3 regions of the Pseudocolwellia antarctica genome follow, and region 1 is predicted to be linked to each of the others. Evidence: predicted binding sites of a transcription regulator. Region 1 holds the regulator's gene; each other region holds the start of a gene.

Evidence for each region. The regulator FNR, encoded in region 1, switches genes on or off when oxygen is low (the NO sensors DNR and NnrR bind a similar motif). The targets are predictions, from matches to a motif close to TTGATCTAGATCAA.
Region 2: a site for FNR is predicted at 2,951-2,964, ahead of ACPUVN_RS16380 (OmpW/AlkL family protein). Genes of this name have one in related genera too.
Region 3: a site for FNR is predicted at 4,028-4,041, ahead of ACPUVN_RS04995 (universal stress protein). Genes of this name have one in related genera too.

The regions. Positions count from the first base shown of each region.
Region 1 is NZ_CP187926.1:1,250,697-1,257,746, forward strand. Features, by position in the region: gene ACPUVN_RS05445 (DUF6701 domain-containing protein) at 1-2,247, shown strand, start outside; gene uspE (universal stress protein UspE) at 2,366-3,295, opposite strand; gene fnr (fumarate/nitrate reduction transcriptional regulator Fnr) at 3,369-4,097, opposite strand; gene ACPUVN_RS05460 (sulfite exporter TauE/SafE family protein) at 4,164-4,823, opposite strand; partial or broken gene ccoS (cbb3-type cytochrome oxidase assembly protein CcoS) at 4,823-5,087, opposite strand; gene ACPUVN_RS05470 (heavy metal translocating P-type ATPase) at 5,091-7,050, opposite strand, start outside.
Region 2 is NZ_CP187926.1:3,772,004-3,779,053, forward strand. Features, by position in the region: gene ACPUVN_RS16365 (gamma carbonic anhydrase family protein) at 408-950, shown strand; gene ACPUVN_RS16370 (hypothetical protein) at 963-1,190, opposite strand; gene aroE (shikimate dehydrogenase) at 1,274-2,101, opposite strand; gene ACPUVN_RS16380 (OmpW/AlkL family protein) at 2,218-2,895, opposite strand; gene hemF (oxygen-dependent coproporphyrinogen oxidase) at 3,038-3,943, opposite strand; gene ACPUVN_RS16390 (Sua5/YciO/YrdC/YwlC family protein) at 3,940-4,485, opposite strand; gene ACPUVN_RS16395 (5-(carboxyamino)imidazole ribonucleotide synthase) at 4,549-5,688, opposite strand; gene purE (5-(carboxyamino)imidazole ribonucleotide mutase) at 5,698-6,180, opposite strand; gene ACPUVN_RS16405 (topoisomerase DNA-binding C4 zinc finger domain-containing protein) at 6,516-7,050, opposite strand, start outside.
Region 3 is NZ_CP187926.1:1,138,898-1,145,947, forward strand. Features, by position in the region: gene ACPUVN_RS04975 (endo-1,4-beta-xylanase) at 1-236, opposite strand, end outside; gene ACPUVN_RS04980 (alpha/beta hydrolase) at 729-1,820, opposite strand; gene ACPUVN_RS04985 (DUF2789 family protein) at 2,232-2,468, shown strand; gene ACPUVN_RS04990 (methyltransferase family protein) at 2,607-3,233, shown strand; gene ACPUVN_RS04995 (universal stress protein) at 3,409-3,804, opposite strand; gene ACPUVN_RS05000 (ThuA domain-containing protein) at 4,135-4,917, opposite strand; gene ACPUVN_RS05005 (Gfo/Idh/MocA family protein) at 5,104-6,072, shown strand; gene ACPUVN_RS05010 (sugar porter family MFS transporter) at 6,228-7,050, shown strand, end outside.

The DNA of each region.
Region 1 (7,050 bases):
ATCGACCATTATGAGATTATTCATGACGGTCAAGGTTTAACCTGTGCAGTTGAGCCAGTCACCATAAAAGCTTGTATGAATAGTGATTGTTCAACGTTAAGCTCTGATGAGATAACACTTGATTTGCAAGCCACTAACACATCTACCACGACGACTAAAAAATCTGTAACCTTTATTGGTAGTACTGATCTTGTTGGTGTTAACTTTAGTCATACGATTGCTGAAACCCTTAGTTTATCTCTCGCTAATGCAACAGTCATAGCAACAGAGCCTCTTGTTTGTGATGATAGTAGCGGTGCAAGTTGTAATATAGTCTTCTCAGATACTGGCTTTATTTTTGGAAATGACAATAACAGCTCGCCAATTATACCGACACAACTTTCGGGTAAGCCATCAGATACAGGTTTTAATGCGGAAAACTTATTTATACAAGCAGTAAGAACTGATGATAATACAGGTTCATGTACTGGCGTTTTTCCTGATGGTGGAGATGTTCCTATTAACCTTTCATACACTTGTCATGGTGATAGCAGTGCATGTACGAGTAATTTAGAGCTTACCAACAATGCCACACCGAAAAGTATTACAACAAACGTAACCGAACAGTCTTTACGTTTTGATAGTAACTCTACCGCTTATTTTACGCTTAATTACCCTGATGCAGGTAAGCTTACTATTAACGCACAAAAAGATATTGATGTTGATGGTTTAGGAGATATTAAAAGCTTCAATTCATCATCAAATGCTTTTGTTGTTCGTCCCTTTGGTGTTCAATTAGACTTCAGCCAAGATACGAATAGTGCTAATGCATTAGCTTCTAGCACATCAGAAAGTGACTTCAAAAAAGCAGGTGAAACTTTTTCATTAAGAGCTATAGCGAAACAATGGGTTGCAGGTCAAGATGTCGATAATGACGGGGTTCCTGATTTTTTTGCAGGTAGCTTTACCGACTTAAGCGCTAATGCCATTGCTAATCATTTTGATAATGAACAATTAAGTGTAATCAGAACCTTATTTTTACCTGATCCTACAACGGCAAATGTTGGTGCTCTCACAACTGAAACAAGTAACACTTTTAATGGCAGTATTTTAGATAATAATTACAACTTCTCGGAAGTAGGGATTATTCATCTATCTGCATCATTGACTGATAGTGACTATATTGGTGGTGGCGATATACAAGGCTACATTGCGAATGTTGGGCGTTTTACTCCTGCTTATTTTATTCAAACGGTTGATAGTCATGGTAGTTTGAATGGTAACCATGGACCCGATGCTGCTTGTATTATTAATGACTGGGCATATTCTGGTCAAGAAACTGATAGTGATGGCAGCATAAGGTATGACTCATTATCAGCTCCTAAGGCTTTAATAACAGCTTACAATGCAGCAGGCAATATTACAGAAAACTATACAGCATCAGGCTTTATGAAACTGGAAGCAGCTGATGTCACTATAGATGAACCAAAGGAAGATTTTGAGAAACCTCGTATTACTCCTGACGTTATCGATGAAAAAGTTAACATAGCATCTCAGATGAGTGAAGGTGATTTGTCTTCAACAGTTGATGCAGGTGTATTAAGTTATGAATTTAATTTAACAGATAACTTTATTTATGAGCATAACGAACATTCATTATATGCTCCTTTTCCTGCAAAAATACCTTTCGTGGTTAGCCAAGTAGAGGATGAAGATGGTATTAATTTATATAGTGGCTCTGACGTTAGTATCATGGCTACAGAATTAATTTTAACTGAAGGTGTTGAAGTACTATTTGGTCGCTGGAAAATTGAAAATAGCTTTGGGCCAGAAACTTCAAACTTATTAATGCCAATGTCTGTTGAAGAATATAATGGCACTGCATTTATTACTAACGTTGAAGAAAGTTGTATTAACGGAACGTTAGGTAATAAGTTCACATCAGGAGCTGTTGGAAGTGGAGGTTTATCTGTATGGGATTATCGCTTGGTAGATATTAATACTAGCGATAATTTACTCACCAGCGATAGTAATGCAAGTGTAAGTGCTGATAATACTTTTGAAAACGGTATTTACCGAGAGTTCTTTTTATCCGCGCCATTGGGAAATAAACAAGGTTCGCTTAACGTCGAATATCAAGTACCGCCATGGCTTCAGTTTGATTGGGATGGCGATGGTACACATGACAACAATCCTTTTGCCACAGCAACGTTTGGAGTCTTCAGAGGCAACGATAGAATAATATATATACGAGAAGTTTTTAATTAATTTGGTTAATACATTCAGGTAATAAGGGGATGTAACAAGAAGAGGTCATATTATTAATGCTAAAACAGATTAAGTAAATTTAACCTGTTTTAGCCTAGCGGTAGTTAAATGTGAGCCGTTATTGAGCTAGAGGTGAAACATAACCATCAGGCTTTAAGGCTAAAACATCACAGTTTAAACGATCAAGTACATGCTCAGCAGTATTACCAATTAACGTAGCTGACAATCCAGTTCTTCCTATTGTGCCTAAAATCACTAATTCAGCATCAATTTCGTTGGCAACGTCTTCAATAACGTCTTCAGGCAAACCTTCTTCAATATGTGTTTTATCTTCGGCTATATTGTATTTCTCACAATGTGAAGCCATGGCTTTTTGATGATGAGTTAACATACCTGTATTGTATTCGTTGGCATTAAATTCAGGGATTTCTATAGCTATATTGATCGGTGTGCCAGGGAATGAATTGACCAAATGAACATTTGCATTAATAGTTTTAGCTAATGCGTTAGCATGATCTGTTATTTTGTGATTAAGTGAACGATGCTCTTCTTCATCACTACCTGCATTAATTGCTGCAAGAATATTACCTTTTTCAGGCCACAAGTGATCTTTCACTAATAAAACAGGACACGGGCACTTTCTAAGAATATGCCAATCGGTAGGAGTGAAGATAACCGACTTCAACTTATCGTGCTCGTGAGTACCTTTAATAACAATATCGTGTTTATGCTCTAGCACTTCATTGATAATTGATTCAAAAGGGCGGTTGTGCCACACAACTTTGGTATGAATGGTTAGACCGTGCGTGTTTAAATCGCTAACCAGTTTATTTATCCACTCATGGCGATCATCTATAACCGTTTGGCGCATAGATTCGCGTTCATCGCTAGACAGCATAGTTGTCATCTCATAAGAGAAGTCGAATATAGATAAGAACGCCGTTATAGTCGCATTAGTATGTTGAGCAAGTTCAATGCTGCGTTTTAATGCTTTTTGATCGTCAGTGGTAGGGTCAATAACCGTAAGTATATTTTGATATTGATTCATAATAATAACTCCAAATTCTCTACTTTACTCATTATAAGTATAGGGTAAGTTTGATATTTTTTATTGTTTGAAATCAATCTACTTTCAATTGAGCAATTTCTTTCAAGCCATCAGCATCTTTAATGGTAATTAACTTTCCTTCAACACCAATTAATTCATTCTTATTAAAACGATTGAGTAAACGACTAATGGTTTCAACAGTAAGACCAATATAATTGCCAATATCACTTCGCGTCATCGTTAAACGAAACTCTGATGGTGAAAAACCACGCTTTTGAAATCTACTACTTAAAGTGCTGATGAAAGTCGCTAAGCGTTGTTCTGCATTTTTATGATTAAGTAACATAAGCATTTCTTGATCTGAACAGATCTCCATACTCATCATTCTTAACATTTGCTTTTTCAGCTTAGGCATATCATTTGAAAGTTCATCTAAGGTGTTATAGGGAATTTCACATACCATTGAGGTTTCTAGTGCAGAAGCAAAACTAGGATGTTCTGAGTTAGCAATAGCGTCAAAACCAAGCAAATCACCAGCTAAGTGAAAGCCTGTTATTTGTTGATCACCTTTCTCATCTATTTTATATGTTTTGAATGTACCTGAGCGAACAGCGTATAACGACTTCATTTCATCGCCACTTTGAAAAAGCTTCTCGCCTTTATGGATAGGTTTTTTGCGGTCAATAATGTTGTCGAGAGAATTTAATTCTTCTTCATTCAAAGAAAAAGGGAGGCATAACTCACTAATACTACAATTCTGACAGTGAATATGTGATTTGAACGCAGGCTGCTTACTTTCCATGTGTATCCATATTTAATACATGATTAAGATCAAATGATATTAGAACAGGGCAAAATATGCAATCGGTTAACGTAATAGATACAAACTATAAACACCATAAAAGATAAGGCTTAACGCCATAAACTTTCTAAATGTAGGATGGATAAGCAGAGTTTTAGCTTTTATAAAACTGTACGACATAATAAGTAAAGCGGGTAAAGTGCCTAAACCAAAAAATGTCATGATTAAAGCCCCTTTAGTCACATCACCACTCGCTAATGACCAAGTCAGCATCGAGTAGATTAATCCACAAGGTAGCCAACCCCATAAAGCACCTAAGCCGAGTGCTTTAGCTGGAGAGTTTACAGGGATAAGTTGTTTTGAATAAGGTGATAAATAACGCCAAATAAACTTACCTAAACGCTCAATTCTGTATAACCACATTAACCATTTGCCAATATATAAACCTAAAAATATCAGAAATATGGCTGATACCATACGCAAACCACTTAAAGGCACACCTATGTTTTTTGCAGCTACTGAGCCAGTAAAGCCAACAATAGCGCCAATAAGCGAGTAAGAAAGTATTCTGCCAAGGTTATAACAAATAACTAATAGAGTTTTCGAGTATGACGAGTCTTTAGGTAAAGCCGAGGTTAACATAGAGGTGATGCCACCACACATGCCTAAACAGTGCCCTGAGCCCAATATACCAATAACAAATGCTGAAAAGTAATCAATATCCATTAATTATCTTTTGATTGCTTATCTGGGCTTTGAGAGGATGTTGTGTTATTTACTGACGCTTGTTCTGCTGTTTGTAAATCTGATGAGTTGCTTTTTGTAATGCTTTCATCAGAACTGTTTTCTTTTTCGTCATCAAATAAAATGCTCAGACCTTGCTTCTCAAGATCATCAAACTGTTCTGTTTTAACTGCCCAGAAAAAAAAGGTAAAGACCGATAGCGGTTAAAAGTACGGCAATAGGAATTAATACGTAAATTATGCTCATTGATTATCTCTTATCGCTAGTTTCATGTTTTTTACTTAATAAGCGCAGTGAGTTAGTCACTACTAATATAGAACTTGCCGACATACCAATAACAGCCATATAAGGTGTAATGTAGCCTGACATAGCAAGTGGTAATACGATGGCATTATAGCCGAAAGCCCATAAATAGTTTTGCCAAATAATTCGCTTGGTTTTAACTGCAATAGCTTTCAATGAAGTGATATTACTTAAGTTGCTGTTAAGGAGAATAATATCAGCACCATTTTTAGCAATATCAGTGCCACTACCCATAGCTATAGAGATATGAGCTGCACCAAATACAGGAGTATCGTTAACGCCATCACCCACCATAGCAACTACATGATTACTCTGTTTTGCTTTTAATAATTCAACTTTGTTTTCAGCACTTAAATTACTATGAATTTCTGATAGCTGTAAAACCTTTTGCGTTTTTTCACAGCCAGTTTGATTATCGCCTGACAACATAAGTGTTGAAATTTTTTGCTTATGCAGCTGACTAATTAATTCTGGAGCGTTGTTTCTGATGTTATCGTCTAAATAAAATGCTGCAATTAGGCGATTATTCTCCACAAGTACACACTGAGCTGTCATTACATTTTTGAGCTTATCGGCTTCTGACGCCGTTAAATTTTCTAACAACCAGCTAGGGCGTCCTATTTGGTAAGCTTTATCTTGATAAATACCTGAAACACCTGAGCTAGCAGTAACTTTTATTTGCGTAACATTAAGTGAGAAATCTCGATACTGCACAAAAGCCTTGGCAATAGGATGTTCAGAATGTGACTCTAAACCAGCAGCTAATGCGAGTACTTGTTCTTTATTCATGTCCTGAACAAATAACTCAATATTACTCACAGTAAACTCGCCTGTGGTTAACGTACCTGTTTTATCAAAAGCGAAGCAATTAACATTAGGTAATGTTTCCATTACATGAGCTGACTTTATCAAAATGCCTTTGTTATTGAGTGTTACCGTTGCACACGTTAATGCGGTTGGTGTTGCTAACGATAAAGCACAAGGGCAGGTTGCTACTAATACTGAAAGGGTGATCCAAAAGGCTTCTTCAGGATGATGAATATTCCAATAAATAGCGGTGGCGATAGACGTTAGCAAAATAGTCGCAACAAAGTACTGGGCGATCTTATCTGATAATTTAGCTAACCTGGGTTTATGGGCTTGAGATGATTCACTTAAACGTATCATCTGGTTTAAAAACGAATGTTGGTTCTCTTTTTTTACTTCAACAGTCATGTTGCCATCACCATTAATTGTGCCTGCTAATACGGTATCGCCAACGTTTTTAGCCACAGGCGTTTGTTCACCTGAAAGCATCGACTCATTAATATGACTCGTTCCTGAAATAATAATACCGTCAGCAGGAACTGTTTCTCCAGGTTTTACTAATACTAAATCAAATTTCTTTAAATGCTTTGCTGCAATAAGTTCTTCTTGCTGAGCTGCATCAGTATTAGCGTCGTTCAACGTTAACTTAGTGGCTGTCATCGGCATAAGTTTTAGCAAATTTGCCGAAACATGTGAGGCGCGCATTCTTGCTCTGAACTCTAAGAATTTACCGATAAGTAACAAGAAAGTGAACATAGCAACAGACTCAAAATAAACTTCACCTTGTTGACTAACTGTTGCCCAAACACTGGCCGAAAAAGCCAGAGATATAGCTATAGATACAGGAACATCCATGGAAAGACGTTTCATTTTTAATGTGTTGATTGCGCTTCTATAAAATGGAAATGCACCATAAGTCACAATAGGTAGCGTTAATATCAAGCTAGCCCAGCGTAAATAAATTGAGTTGTATTCAGTCATGTCAGAAAATGCACCGAAGTATAATCCGACGGCAATCATCAGCACTTGCATCATTAAAATGCCCGAAACACCTAAGCGTTTGATGAATGATTTACTTTGCGCTTTATTTAATTCTTCA
Region 2 (7,050 bases), 2.0 Mb from region 1:
TGAATTCTTTTGATTTAATTTCAAATCAAATTCTAAGTTATCTCATGTCTAATTAATCAGTTAAGCTTAACTAAACAGTTCAAAACTCTCACTTCGCTATCCATATTAAGTGAAACAAGTATTTCCTATACTTGGCTTCTCTTGGTTTCCCTTAAGAAGTGGAGCGCATTTTAGAGATTTCTGAGGGTACGTCAACACTTATTTGATAATTAATGTTTGTTTGCTTTATTTTCGTACAGACCACGGTTTTATTGCTTTCTTTACGAACATATAGTGCATTTAAAGAGCGTTGAACCCCTCCTTAATATGGCTTATATTGGGTATCTATTTTCATTTGAATGCTTTTTTAGTTGTTTTTGTCCTATTAGATTTAAATAACTTTGATAAAACTGGAACATTTTCTCGATATGAACACTTTAAATATTAGATCTTTTAAAAATACCTCCCCTACGTTTGGAAAAAATAACTATATTGATTCGTCTGCTGTTCTTATTGGAGATATTAGAATAGGTGATGAAGTGAGTATTTGGCCATTAGTTGCCATTAGAGGTGACGTTAATCATATTGTTATTGGTGATAGATCAAATGTACAAGATGGTTCGGTATTACATGTTACTCATAAAAATAAGAAGAATCCTGAAGGTTACCCACTAATCATTGGAGATGATGTAACTATTGGGCATAAATGTATGTTGCATGGTTGTACTGTAGGTAATCGCATCTTAGTAGGTATGGGCGCTATTATTATGGACAATGCTGTTGTTGAAGATGATGTGTTTATTGGTGCGGGTACGCTTGTTCCTCCTGGCAAGGTATTAAAGAGCGGTTACTTATATATGGGTAACCCTATGAAACAAGCGAGAGAACTTACTGAAGCTGAGTTAGGCTTTTTAAAGAAGTCGGCTGAAAATTATGTTCAATTTAAAAATGAATATTTAGCAGAGGTATAAGTAAGCTCTACATTAATTCATATCAAGCTCTATTATACTATTGATTGGTTCGTTTGATTCGAGCCAATCTTCTATCTCACATTCCCAATCAAACTTATTATCTTGAGTAAGTTGCTCAGGTAATATCTCGCTAGCTATTTTTATTATAATTTTTTCACCTGACAGCATAGCGGTACATTGCCAGTATTTGTTTTCATGATGATATTCGTGATCATCATTAATGATAATTGCTTGGTTCATGCGAAGACTTCAATGTTGGGGTGAGTATATAGATATACTCACTAATACTTATAATACGGGCTTAGTAATAAGAACTTAGCTATTTAAACCGAGTTCAGGTTATTTAGCTCTTCTCGTAATTGGCTCAAAACGTTATCGGTTTTTGGACGTACATTTCGCCATAGATAAAAACTCTCTGCAGCTTGCCCTACTAACATACCTAAACCATCAATAACCTGTTTTGCTTCACACTCTGTAGCCATTTTAAGAAATGGCGTTAGTTCTTTTCCGTAAGTCATGTCATAACAAATAGTATTTGCGGTTATGATTTTCTCTGAAATAGGTACTCCACTTCCTGACAACCCTGCTGATGTGGCATTAATGATCAGATCGAACGCTTCTTTATTAGCATCTTCAAATGACATGGCTTGTATAGGTTGATCGCTATATTGCTCTGCTATAGCTTCAGCTTTTGATACGGTTCGATTTGCTATGGTTAGCTGTTTTGGGTTTTGGTGCAATAAAGGTAATACAACACCTTTTGATGCCCCGCCAGCGCCTAGTAATAAAATACGACTGTTTTCTAATTTAACATTTTGAGATAGAAGATCATTCACTAGACCTACGCCATCGGTTGTATCACCATAAATTTTACCGTTTTTAAACGTTAGTGTATTAACTGCACCCGAAAATTTGGCATGCTCAGACAGTTCATCACACATTGCCATGGCTTCTTCTTTAAAAGGAGCAGTAACGTTTGCGCCCTTACCTCCTGCCTTAATAAATACTTTGACGGTTTCTTCAAAAGCGTCTAATTCTGCAAATTGAATTTTATATTCAATATTTTGATTTGTTTCTTTAGCGAAGGCTGTATGAATAGTTGGAGATTTAGATTGTTTTATTGGGTTACCGTAAACGAGATACTGATCCATGATGACTTCTATTTAATGCAATTTTTTTCAGCTTAAATCAGATACGAAAAAAAAGCATCGACTTATCGATGCTTTTTTAGATGAAATTGGTTTAAACATATTATATAAAAGGTTATTTAGAACTTATAACCAAGCATTACTGAATACACCATAGGGTCTATATCTATATCGGCTTTACCAATACTCTCTCCACCAACATCAAATGTAGCTTCTGTTGCAATATCAATATAACGAGCAGAAAAGTTAATATGAAATTTATCATTTAACAAATAGTCCACTCCAACTTGAAAAGACAAGCCTACTGATGAATCTAACTCTAAGTTACTTAAGCCTAGTTCTTTTGGAGCCTCTTCAAACCCTTCGTCGAAAAATATGGTGTAGTTAACTCCAACACCAACATAAGGCTTAATCACAGACTGCGTATCAAAATAATATAATACACTTAAGGTTGGTGGTAGTTGCTTTGCCTCAGCTAATCTTAAGCCATCTACATTTAAAACTGAGTTTTTATCATGAATAGTTACATCATGTGCAAACGGAGTTGCTGCTAATAATTCTACTGCGATGTTATCAGTGTAGAAATATAAGAAGTTTAAGCCTAGCTGTGTACTATCATCTGCGGTTAATGTCATTGTTGAATCTGCGCCAGCAAGTATAACAGCAGCATGATCACTGTCTGGATTCACATTGGTTAAACCACCACGAACAACAAAGTCGCCAGCTTGATAATCAGCGCCATAAGAAGAAGCAGTAAGAATTGAAAGAAGAGTGAGTGTAAGTATATTTTTTTTCATGATTATTCCCTTTAAATTAATGAAGCCATTTTAAAGGGAATAATTAAATAGAATTTTGATTTAGCTCAAGTTATTAGGTTCAACTTAACTCTTGTTAATAGGTAACTAAACGATACCTGATCTAAATCAAGTTAAAGGTAAGTTATACCCAAGAACGAGGTACTAAATATTCATTAAGTTTATATTCTTCAGAGCTTGCTTCTGCTTGATAGTTATATTCCCAACGAGCTAATGGTGGCATAGACATTAATATAGATTCAGTTCTACCGCCTGATTGCAGACCAAATAAAGTACCACGGTCAAACACTAGGTTAAATTCTACATAACGTCCACGTCGGTATAGTTGGAATTGACGCTCACGCTCTCCATATTCAATGTTTTTACGCTTTTCAATAATAGGTACGTAAGCATCGATAAAACCAGCGCCTACGGCTTTGATGTAATCAAAACACTTTTCAAAGTCCCATTTATTTAAATCATCAAAGAATAATCCGCCAACACCGCGCGTTTCATCACGATGTTTTAAGTAGAAGTAGTCATCACACCATTCTTTATGAGCTTGATAGATGGATTCATCAAAAGGCTGACAAAGTGTTTTTGCTGTTTGGTGCCAATGAATGATGTCATCTTCAAATGCATAAAATGGCGTTAAATCAAATCCGCCACCAAACCACCAAACAGGCTCTTCACCTTCTTTTTCAGCAATAAAAAAACGAACGTTAGCGTGAGATGTGGGTATATATGGATTTTTAGGATGAATAACTAATGAAACACCACAGGCTTTCCATTTTCTACCCGCTAATTCTGGACGATGTACTGAAGCAGAAGGAGGTAATTTATCACCTGATACTAAAGAAAAGTTCACGCCACCTTGTTCAATAATATTGCCGTTCGTGATCACTCGCGTACGACCACCGCCACCTTCGGCTCGGACCCAATTATCTTCAACAAACTTAGCTTCGCCATCAGCTTGTTCTAATGCATCACAAATTTGATCTTGTAAGCCTTTTAAAAATTCAACAACAGTATTTATATCTACAGCACTCATGTGCGAAAAACCTCGCCTGTTAAACCATCAATAATTGTTGATGGTTGTGTGAATCCTAATGTTTCACCTTCTACTAAGTGATCAATCATGTGTAATAATTCTGGATCAAGAGTTTGCCAAATTTTGGCAGGTTCTAACCCAGATAAGTTAGCACTGGTTGAAACAATAGGTTTATTAGTTTGTGTACACAAAGATACAACATCAGGTTGATCTGTAACTCGTACAGCTATCGTTGAAAAGTCGCCTGTTAAGTATGACGATATTTCAGCGTTAGCAGGTAATACTTGTGTAACACCATTTGGCCAGCGGCTTAATATTAGCGTAATTTGTGCATCGCTCAGTTGAGTTAGATCAAGATAAGGTGTTAATTGCTCAAAACTACTCGCAAGTAAAATCAAACCTTTAGATTTAGGTCTGTTCTTAATCTCTAATAGTTTAACAATAGCTTGTTCATTATCAGGATCACATCCTAAACCAAATACAGCTTCTGTTGGGTAGGCAATAACGCCACCTTGGTGATAAGTATCAAATACTGTAGACATGTTGCTCATCATATTTATATTAGCACTCAAATAAAAAGCGCCTATCGCGGCGCTTAATATTAATTAAAGTGACTTCACATATTCACTAACGTCGGGGAAATCATCTTTAGGTAATATTTCAGCTAACTGATTTAATCGACTAACCAATTCAGCTCGGTCTTTACCGCAAACATTAATATGACCCATTTTACGACCTGGACGTTTACCTTTGCCGTACCAGTGCATAGTCACGCTAGGTATTTCAAAAACACTATTAGGAACAGTATCCGTTCCTAATATGTTAACCATAGCTGATGGTTTAACTAACTCTGTGGAACCTAAAGGTAGTTGGCAAACAGCACGGATATGATTTTCAAATTGAGAAGTATCAGCACCCTGTTGTGTCCAATGTCCTGAGTTATGAACACGTGGGGCAATCTCATTAACTAATAATGAGTCTCCAACTTGAAAAAATTCTATAGCAAGTATGCCTACATAATCTAAAGCATTAGCTATTTTATCAAAAGCTTCAGTGGCTTGTGCTTGTAGGTGTTGATGTTCATTGAGTGCTAATGAAACACTTAACACACCTTTACTGTGATGATTTTCAGTTAATGGATAAGCCAGTGTTTCGCCTGTTTTACTACGAACACCTACCATTGAAACTTCTCTATCAAAAGGTACCATTTGTTCAACAACAATAGCTTGTGGCTGACCGCTCGTATCACCTTCAATAAATAATTGAATGTCTTGCCAAATAGCTTCAGCTTCAGACTTATCTTTTAAGCGCCACTGACCTTTACCATCATAGCCAGCTAAAGCGCTTTTCATAATAAGAGGTAAAGTTAATGAGGCGATTGCTGCATCAAAATCTGCTTTGTTAGCAACAACTTTATGTTTAGCATTAGTGACATGGGTTTGTTCAAGTAAGGTTTTTTCTAACCTTCTATCTCCACCTGTTTTAATCGCTTGGCTACTAGGAAATAATTTTCCTGATTGCTCACAAAGAGCTAAGACATCGTGGCTAATATGTTCGAATTCAGCCGTTATAAAGTCTGCATCTGCAATACCTTGAGCTAAATCACCATAATCTACACTTAGCGATAAGGGATCAACCACTCGATTGCTACCAACATCATAAGCTTTAACGTCTATATTAAGTGGCTTACTTGCTAATGCCATCATTCTGGCTAACTGACCTGCGCCTAATACTAAAACCTTCATGTAAATAACCTACTCAGCTGGGTTTGGGTTATCAAGAATGTTTTGAGTTTGTTCTTTTCTGAACTTCTCAATAGCAGTCATTACCGTTTCGTCGTAAGTACCTATAATTTGAGCTGCTAATAAACCAGCATTTGCCGCGCCAGCATTACCAATAGCTAAAGTACCTACAGCAATACCTTTTGGCATTTGTACAATAGACAATAAAGAGTCTTGACCACTTAACGCTTTAGACTGAACAGGCACACCTAATACAGGTAAACTTGTAAATGCAGCAGCCATACCTGGTAAATGAGCTGCGCCACCAGCGCCAGCAACAATAACTTTAATACCACGGTCTTTTGCACTTTCTGCATATTCAGCAAGTAAGTGAGGAGTTCTATGAGCTGATACTACTTTAGTTTCATATGGAACATTAAGAAGATCTAGCATATCGGTTGTATGTTTCATTGTCGGCCAATCCGACTTAGAACCCATGATAATACCTACTGTCATGATCAAACGCCTTTATATTATTTAATATTAAATTCTAAAAATGCCTCAATAAGAGACATCACAATCGAACATTATAACCTTGTTCGAATTAGATAAAAACTCAGTAACTATCAATTTTTGTACTTTGATAGCTCAACTCGTTATTACTAAGCTCTATTGATCTTTCGAAATTACTTTTACAGTAACATGTTTGATGTTTAGACAAAGCAGAGTATGTTGCGTGTAACTAGCTACTTGAACATACGATAATACCCTGTCTATTCAAAATTAGGAGTTTAAAACATGTGCTGCTCTTTGGGTTTATTTAAGATTTAACCCTAAAAGTTTAACATGCCCTAAAGTTTTCGTTTGTAGCTACATTTCTTCTGTGGACATATAACCACATCACCACTTGCCATTTTACGAGTCACTAAAATTGCCCAATGACATTCAGGACAAGACTCATTCACTGGTGGATAATTTATGACATATTTACATGATGGATACTGATCGCATGAATAGAAAGTTTTACCGTAGCGATTAGTTTTTTCGAAAAGTTTACCTTTAGCACAACTTGGACAATGTACATCAATATCATCGTTTTGGTTGGTATCTTCGATATGTTCACATTCAGGAAAGTTAGTGCAACCAATAAACATACCATAGCGCCCCTGCTTAACTGCAAGCGGACTGTCACAATTTGGACAATGTGTGCCAGGTAAAATAGTGTCTTCAACTTTTTCATGTTCAACAACAGGACGCGTATATTCGCAACTAGGGTAATTATTACAACCTAGAAAGGGTCCTGATTTACCACGTTTGATAGATAGCTCTGCGCCACAGCTTGGGCAAGGCTCATGGCTTTTTTCTAATGCATGCTCATGATGTTTA
Region 3 (7,050 bases), 110 kb from region 1:
CTTACTGCCGCACCCACTCTTTTATTCGCTTTATTTGCCGCTTCAATTAAATTAGTAATTAATGGCTCTGGAGGCGTTGGTGGTTGCTCTACAACTGGCGGAGTTACTGCTGGTGGTGTTGGCTGCTTTTTATCATCATCACACGCCGACAATAGTAATAGCGCTGGCGTAACGAAGAGCGTTGTCTTTAATGCGGTAGACTTAAAGAACTTCATTTTATTATTTATTAGATTCATTTATATTTCCTGAAATACATTATTGAAGAATTTGTTATTTATAGAAAAGTAACTTTTTATTTATAGTATTTATGTTTAATTAGGTTTTGGTCGAATAAACCATAACCTAATTGTAAACTAGACTATTTGGTATTGATTGACAATATAATTAGTTATTTAAATGCTGAAGAAACGAAAGGATTGGTTATAAATCAGAGGTGATTTATAGTTAATTAATACAGCTTTTAGGGAACGTTGAAAGTGCAGGAATTATATTTATATCAATGCGTTGAGTTATATTAATGTTTAGGGGTGTTAAGGTTTAAGAGAGAATAAGTAACAAAGGAAATAAGTAATAAGGCGAGTCAATATTGAAGTTGTGGATCTCTAGGTTTTAAAAATCAATCCACTGAACTGGCATTAATTGAGTTGGCTTTAGTGAGTTCAGATCACATTCAATTTAGCTCAAGTTCAGGAATCAAAATTATGTATTAAAACTTTATAATAGAATTACTAAAGCAAGCGGTAACAATTAATACTGCTTATATATTCTAAGTCTCTCTCAACTGTTAGCCCGTTAAACATTTGGTGGAAAACCGCTTTAAGTTTTGCATTTTTATTTACACTGCTGCCTTTAAAATAACTGTGATTTGATCCAACTTCGCCAGCTTCTGTTACATCTATATAAACAGCATTTCCACTATTTAGTTTTTTAAGATAATGACCTAAACGTGCGCGTTGCTGCTTGCCTGGTTTTATTCTTGAGGCTTTTAAAGCTGAATCATCTTCGTTAATTACAATATATACGCGTTTACGTACATCAAGACTTTCAACCCAGTTGGCATGATTTTCATTATTGGTATCTGCAGAGACAAGACAGATGTTGTCGAATACAAGATCTGACGTGGCATTATCACTGGTCATTAACGAATGTTTTAGTAAATAGTTACCCATGCTGTGGCACAGTAAGTTTATTTTAACGACACAAGACTTATTAACTAATTCACTGTAAAGAGAAGCGGCTGCCATAGGGTTAGCATTATCGTGATATTTAGCATCTACCTTAGTTCTAATTTCAGTTAATGCAGCTTCGGTAAGTAGGGCGTGATAATAACTGATTTTTCCTACAAATCGATTGATGGCACCAGAAGATGCGCGTGCGTCAGATTTATCACTAAGATATGAAGCAGTACCTGAAATAGCGCCACCACCGTTAGCTGGCCAAGTAAAAGGTACAACAATAACATTGTATAGCTTTTCAATTTCATCAGCGGTTTTTAATACATCGCCCACATCGTTGTTATAACCATGAATAAAAAATAAAATAGATTTACGTTCGGTGCGGGCTTGTTCAAATAAGTTACAGGCAACCGTTAACGAGCCGTACCAGTCTTTGGAGGTATCAATATTTAAATGATATTTGCTTTTAAGTCTTTCTACTTCTTGTACTGAAAGCTTGTCGTCTACACTGTTGGTAGACCAACCCGTACCTTGTTTAGAAACTTCAATTGCGCGTAATTCATTGGGACCAAATGGGCTAGGTGTTTTACCAAAAACACTTAATCCTTTGCCTTTTTTAATGACTCTGTTTGTTATTAAATACATAGTGTTCACCATTGAGTTGAGTGTCTAATTTCCCATACATCAACCGTAAAACAAGTACTTATTATCAGTTATTGGAATAGATCTTAATTTTGTTGTTAATTATATTTTCTAAATAAAATTAACCAATGCGTAGATATAATCTACCGTCAATATTTAAAAAACAATAGCTGATAACGTTTACGCCTAATTAACCATGCTATTGATATAAAATTAGGTATAAAAACTTATTACAAATCAAGGTAACGATAATAACAGTGACGTTAAGGCTTTCCATGTTTAGTCAGTTATGAAATGGTAGGTTGTTGCTTAGCGCTTTTCGGACTTAATATTGTACAAGTTTCAAATTAATGTGTTTTTGATGCTATCAACTTATTAATAAAAAGAAATTATAAGAATATTTGGGGATTTATCATGAAAGCACATAATCGTTCTTTACATAATTTATTTGAACAACTAGGTTTAGCCAGTACCAAAGAAGCCATGGAAACTTTTATTACAAATCATGCACCATTAGATAGTGATGTTGCACTTAGCCAAGCTGAATTTTGGACACCGTATCAATCTGCTTTTATAAAAAAATCAAAAGATGATGATTCAAACTGGGCTGAAATAGTAGCACAATTAGATATTTTGCTACGTGATCCATAGTAAAAGCCTCTAGTAATCCATTTTCTCGCTACTTTACTGAAATACTAAGTGATTTTTGTTGTTTGCACTACTATAGTCAACAATCACAGCTTCATTCTATACATTAGCTTAAAGCTAATTCATCGTTAAGGATAATTAATGAATTTTATTGAATCACCTTCAGCAATCATCGAATTTGCACGTATTTATCTTGCTATATTTTATTCATGTGTTGCTCTTTTTTATACGGTAAAAATTATTATTACTCAGAAGAATGAATTAGTGGAATTGGTACACTCTGGTGAGCGATTTTCCTCAACTTGGTGGAATCATATGACGTTCCGTTTCTTTAGAGCGAGTATATGGTTGATATGTTTAAGTAGAGTATTTTATGAGGGACTTGATAATTACTTAATCATATTAACGCCTTTACAAGCTTTCCCTATCATTTTACTAGGACTTATCTTAATGACGGTGGGTTTTAGTATGACAGTTGTTATTCACCTGAGCATGGGAAATAAATGGCGATCAGGAATAGACACTGCTGGGCCTCAACAACTCATCACTGACGGCTATTTTAAACGTTCGCGTAATCCTATTTTTGCATGTATCGTTGTTTCTCAAATTGGTTTCTTCCTAGCTCTACCTTCTGTTTTCACCTTAATTTGTTTATTGATAGGTGTACTTATGTTGCACAGACAAATCCTGTCTGAAGAACAGCACTTAACAACGCTATTTGCTAATGAATATAAAACATATGCTACGGATGTACGTCGTTGGTTTTAACTGAATGTCACTGCCTATAAGACTTATGGTGTTTATGCAGGCTTGTGATGTTTGTATGAGTAGGAGAAGGGATTTAAATACTTAACATGTAATAAGAAACTATCATCATAATAGTTTCTTATTATTTTATTACACTTAGCTTTTAATGAGTTGCACTTAAGTTATCTTGCCTTAACTAAATTCTTAACAACGACACATCGCATTTCGCATAGTTAGCTACACCATTTGCAGTAGAACCGATTAACGCCTGAATACCTTTTTTAGAATGCGTACCTAACATAATTAAATCAGCACCTTTCTTCTCGGCCAACATACAAATTTGTTCATAAGGTTTACCAAACTTAACCGATACATTTTTCTTCGAAATACCTAAAGCTTCAGTCATTGACTCCATCTTAGGTAATGTTTTTTCTTTTAATTCTTTTTGATAATCTTTAGGTAGTAAGGCATAAGGAATAATATGAGTAACAAACAATTTAGCATCACATAAAAGTGCAAATTCTTGAGCTTTTGCAAGCACGGCTTCACCTTCTTTACTCGCTTCAATTGCGCAAATAATCGTTTTATACATAGACTTTTTCCTTAATTAATTTCTGTTGGATTCAGGTTACTTATAAAGTATAGACACAAAAAACGTATTAGATAAAACGAATAGATGTAAACAGATAATACATAACTAAACGATTAATACATGTTAGGTTTTCGAGCGTTTTTTATAATAAATAACCGATGCGTTTAATATTCCATAAAGCTAAAGTTTTAGAAAGGGGTAGACCGATAAACTCGCAGGATGTTTGATCTACATCTAACTATTCGAGAGGTTGATGGTTTAATTTTAATACCTTACCGATAAAGTAAGGTATTAAAAATGAGCTTGGATCATGATGTTTCTAGATCAGCCTTACTCCAATATCCCTTTACCTGTCGCTGCCCAATATATTCCGCCGTACAAATGCTGTTTAAATATAGGGTTATTATGAACTGCGTTTATGTGCCCTAAAGCAGTATAAAACGAACGACCACCATCAAAATTTTGATACCAAGCGATAGGGTGAAACTCTCCCATGCCATCGCCTGTTCCACCATTTCCCCAATCTGAATGGGCGCTATAGCTTTTCTCATCAACCGTTAGCAGGTAGTTTAAATTTTTGCTGTTTTCATCGCCGAAATCGTACCATTCATCTGTCCATAAAATATTATTGGGTACTTGGTTCATCCCAGGGAATTTAGTGTTAACGACATTCAGTCTAGCGGTTTGAACTATAGGATGAATAACAAATGTTCTGCCGACTAATTTTTGAAACCAAGGCCACTCGTATTCAGTATCTGAAGCGCTATGAATCCCCACAAAACCTTTTCCTGATTGTATGTAACGCGTAAAGGCTGCTTGTTGCTCTTCGTTAAGCACGTCACCTGTTGTCATCATAAAAATAACCACATCTATGTCAGCTAAAAACTTATCATTAAAATGCGAAGCGTCTTCGTGCCATACCATATTGAAATGATGTTCTTTTGCGAGTGCTTCAATATTGGCGACACCTGCAGGTATTGCTTTATGGTGCCAGCCGCTAGTTTTAGTAAAAAGTAATACGTTAAATTGTTGTGCAACTGTTACTGCTGAAAATAAGCTTACAAACATAAAGATGAGTATTAGACATTGAATTTTTATCCCACTTGTTTTCATATTTTTAGCACCTTATAGTTTCTTATTTAATAAATAATGTTATAGTTATTTTGACAATAACATGACTTTAAAACCAAGTCATTGTTAATGATTAAAAATATATACTAAAGATTTTAATCAATATTAGCTTAACCTGAATTTGGGTTATATATTTACGTTCTATTTATGTGCAGTAGAGGAAATAGTATGCAAGGCGAAAAATTACGTTGGGGAATTATCAGTACTGGCAACATAGCCAGTGACTTTTGTGCTGATATGGCTTTTGTTGAAAACGGAGAACTTGCTGCTGTAGGTTCAAGAAATATTGATAGTGCACATGCTTTTGCCGACAAATACAACATTACTAATGCCTATGCTGATTACCAGTCTGTTTATGATGATCCTAACGTTGATATTATTTATATAGCAACGCCTCACAACTTTCATTTTGAAAATGTACGTGATGCATTAATGGCGGGTAAACATGTTGTTTGCGAAAAACCTATCACGGTAAGTAGTGAAGAAAGTCAGCAACTATTCGATTTAGCAAAACAAAAACAAGTATTTTTAATGGAAGCCATGTGGACATATTTTCTCCCTGCCATTATCAAAGCACAACAATGGATAGCAGAAGGGCGCATTGGTAAAGTTAAACAGATCAAAGCTGACTTTGGTTACCCTATGCCGTATCAACTAGAGTCACGAGTTTACAGAGAAGACTTAGCTGGCGGTTGTTTGTTAGATATGGGCATTTATCCTTTAGCTATTTCAACCTTGTTTACAGACGCCGAACTAGATAACTTTTATGTTAAACCACAGTTTGCCCCTAATGGCGTTGAAGATGATTTAGTGATGTTAGCGAACGCCGGTGATGTTCATCTAACACTAGGTACATCGTTCCAATGTAAGCTACATAACTGGGCTATTATTATTGGTGAAAAAGGCTCGGTAGTTATCCCTGACTTTTGGCGAGCTAAGACTTGCGAGCTATATCATTCAGATAATTTAGTTGATAGCTTTCAAGATGATCGCCAAAGTATCGGTTTAAATTACGAAGCACAAGCGGCAGGTGAAGCGGTTTTAGCTAATAAGTTAGAACATCCAAATATGCCTCACGCAGTTAGCCAACAATTACAAAAACAAATGGAAGCCATAAGAAGTACATATAAAAAATAGTAATAAACAGATCATAAAAATAAGCTGGCGCTAAAGCCACTAATAACAATTATAAAAGTTTAAAAAAAGATCGATTAACGATCGGGGATATTTAAATGTTAAACAATAACCAAACGTCAAATGGTGTTGAAGGTTTTGCCGATAAAGAACTTGTGATGAAAGAAAATAAGTTCTTTATCTTTCTAATCTGTGTTGTTGCAACCATAGGTGGTTTTCTCTTTGGTTTCGACAGTGGTGTTATTAATGGTACTGTTGACGGATTAAGGTTAGCTTTTAATTCAGATAGTGTGGGCACAGGGTTTAACGTAGCAAGTATGTTGCTAGGTTGTGCTATTGGTGCTTTTGTTGCAGGCAGCTTGGCTGATAAGTTAGGTCGTAAAACTATACTGATTATTACCGCGGTATTATTCATTGTAAGTGCTTATGGTTCAGGTGTTTCAATTAGCTCTTTCGAGTTTGTTATTTACCGTATTATTGGTGGTTTTGCTGTAGGTGCGGCATCTGTATTAGCTCCTGCTTATATTAGTGAAATTGCACCTGCGAAGTATCGCGGTACGTTAACAACTATTCAGCAAGTGGCTATTATTTCTGGTTTGTTTTCGGCGTTTGTTAGTAACTATTATTTAGCTGATATTGCTGGTGTTTCAACGGCTGTTTTATGGATGAAATTTGAAGCTTGGCGTTGGATGTTTTGGATAGAACTATTACCCGCTTTAGTGTTTTTATTCGCTTTATTATTTATACCTGAAAGCCCTCGTTTTTTAGTATTAAAACAACGTGACAATCAAGCTTTAACCGTTCTAAAACGTTTATATGGTGCAGAATACGCACAACATAAACTGAGCGAAATTCAAGCGTCATTTAACGAACATAATCATCAACCAACTTTTAAAGACTTATTAAATAAAAAAACGGGTGGAGTTCGTAAAGTTGTTTGGGTTGGACTTGGCTTAGCCACATTACAGCAGCTAGTAGGCA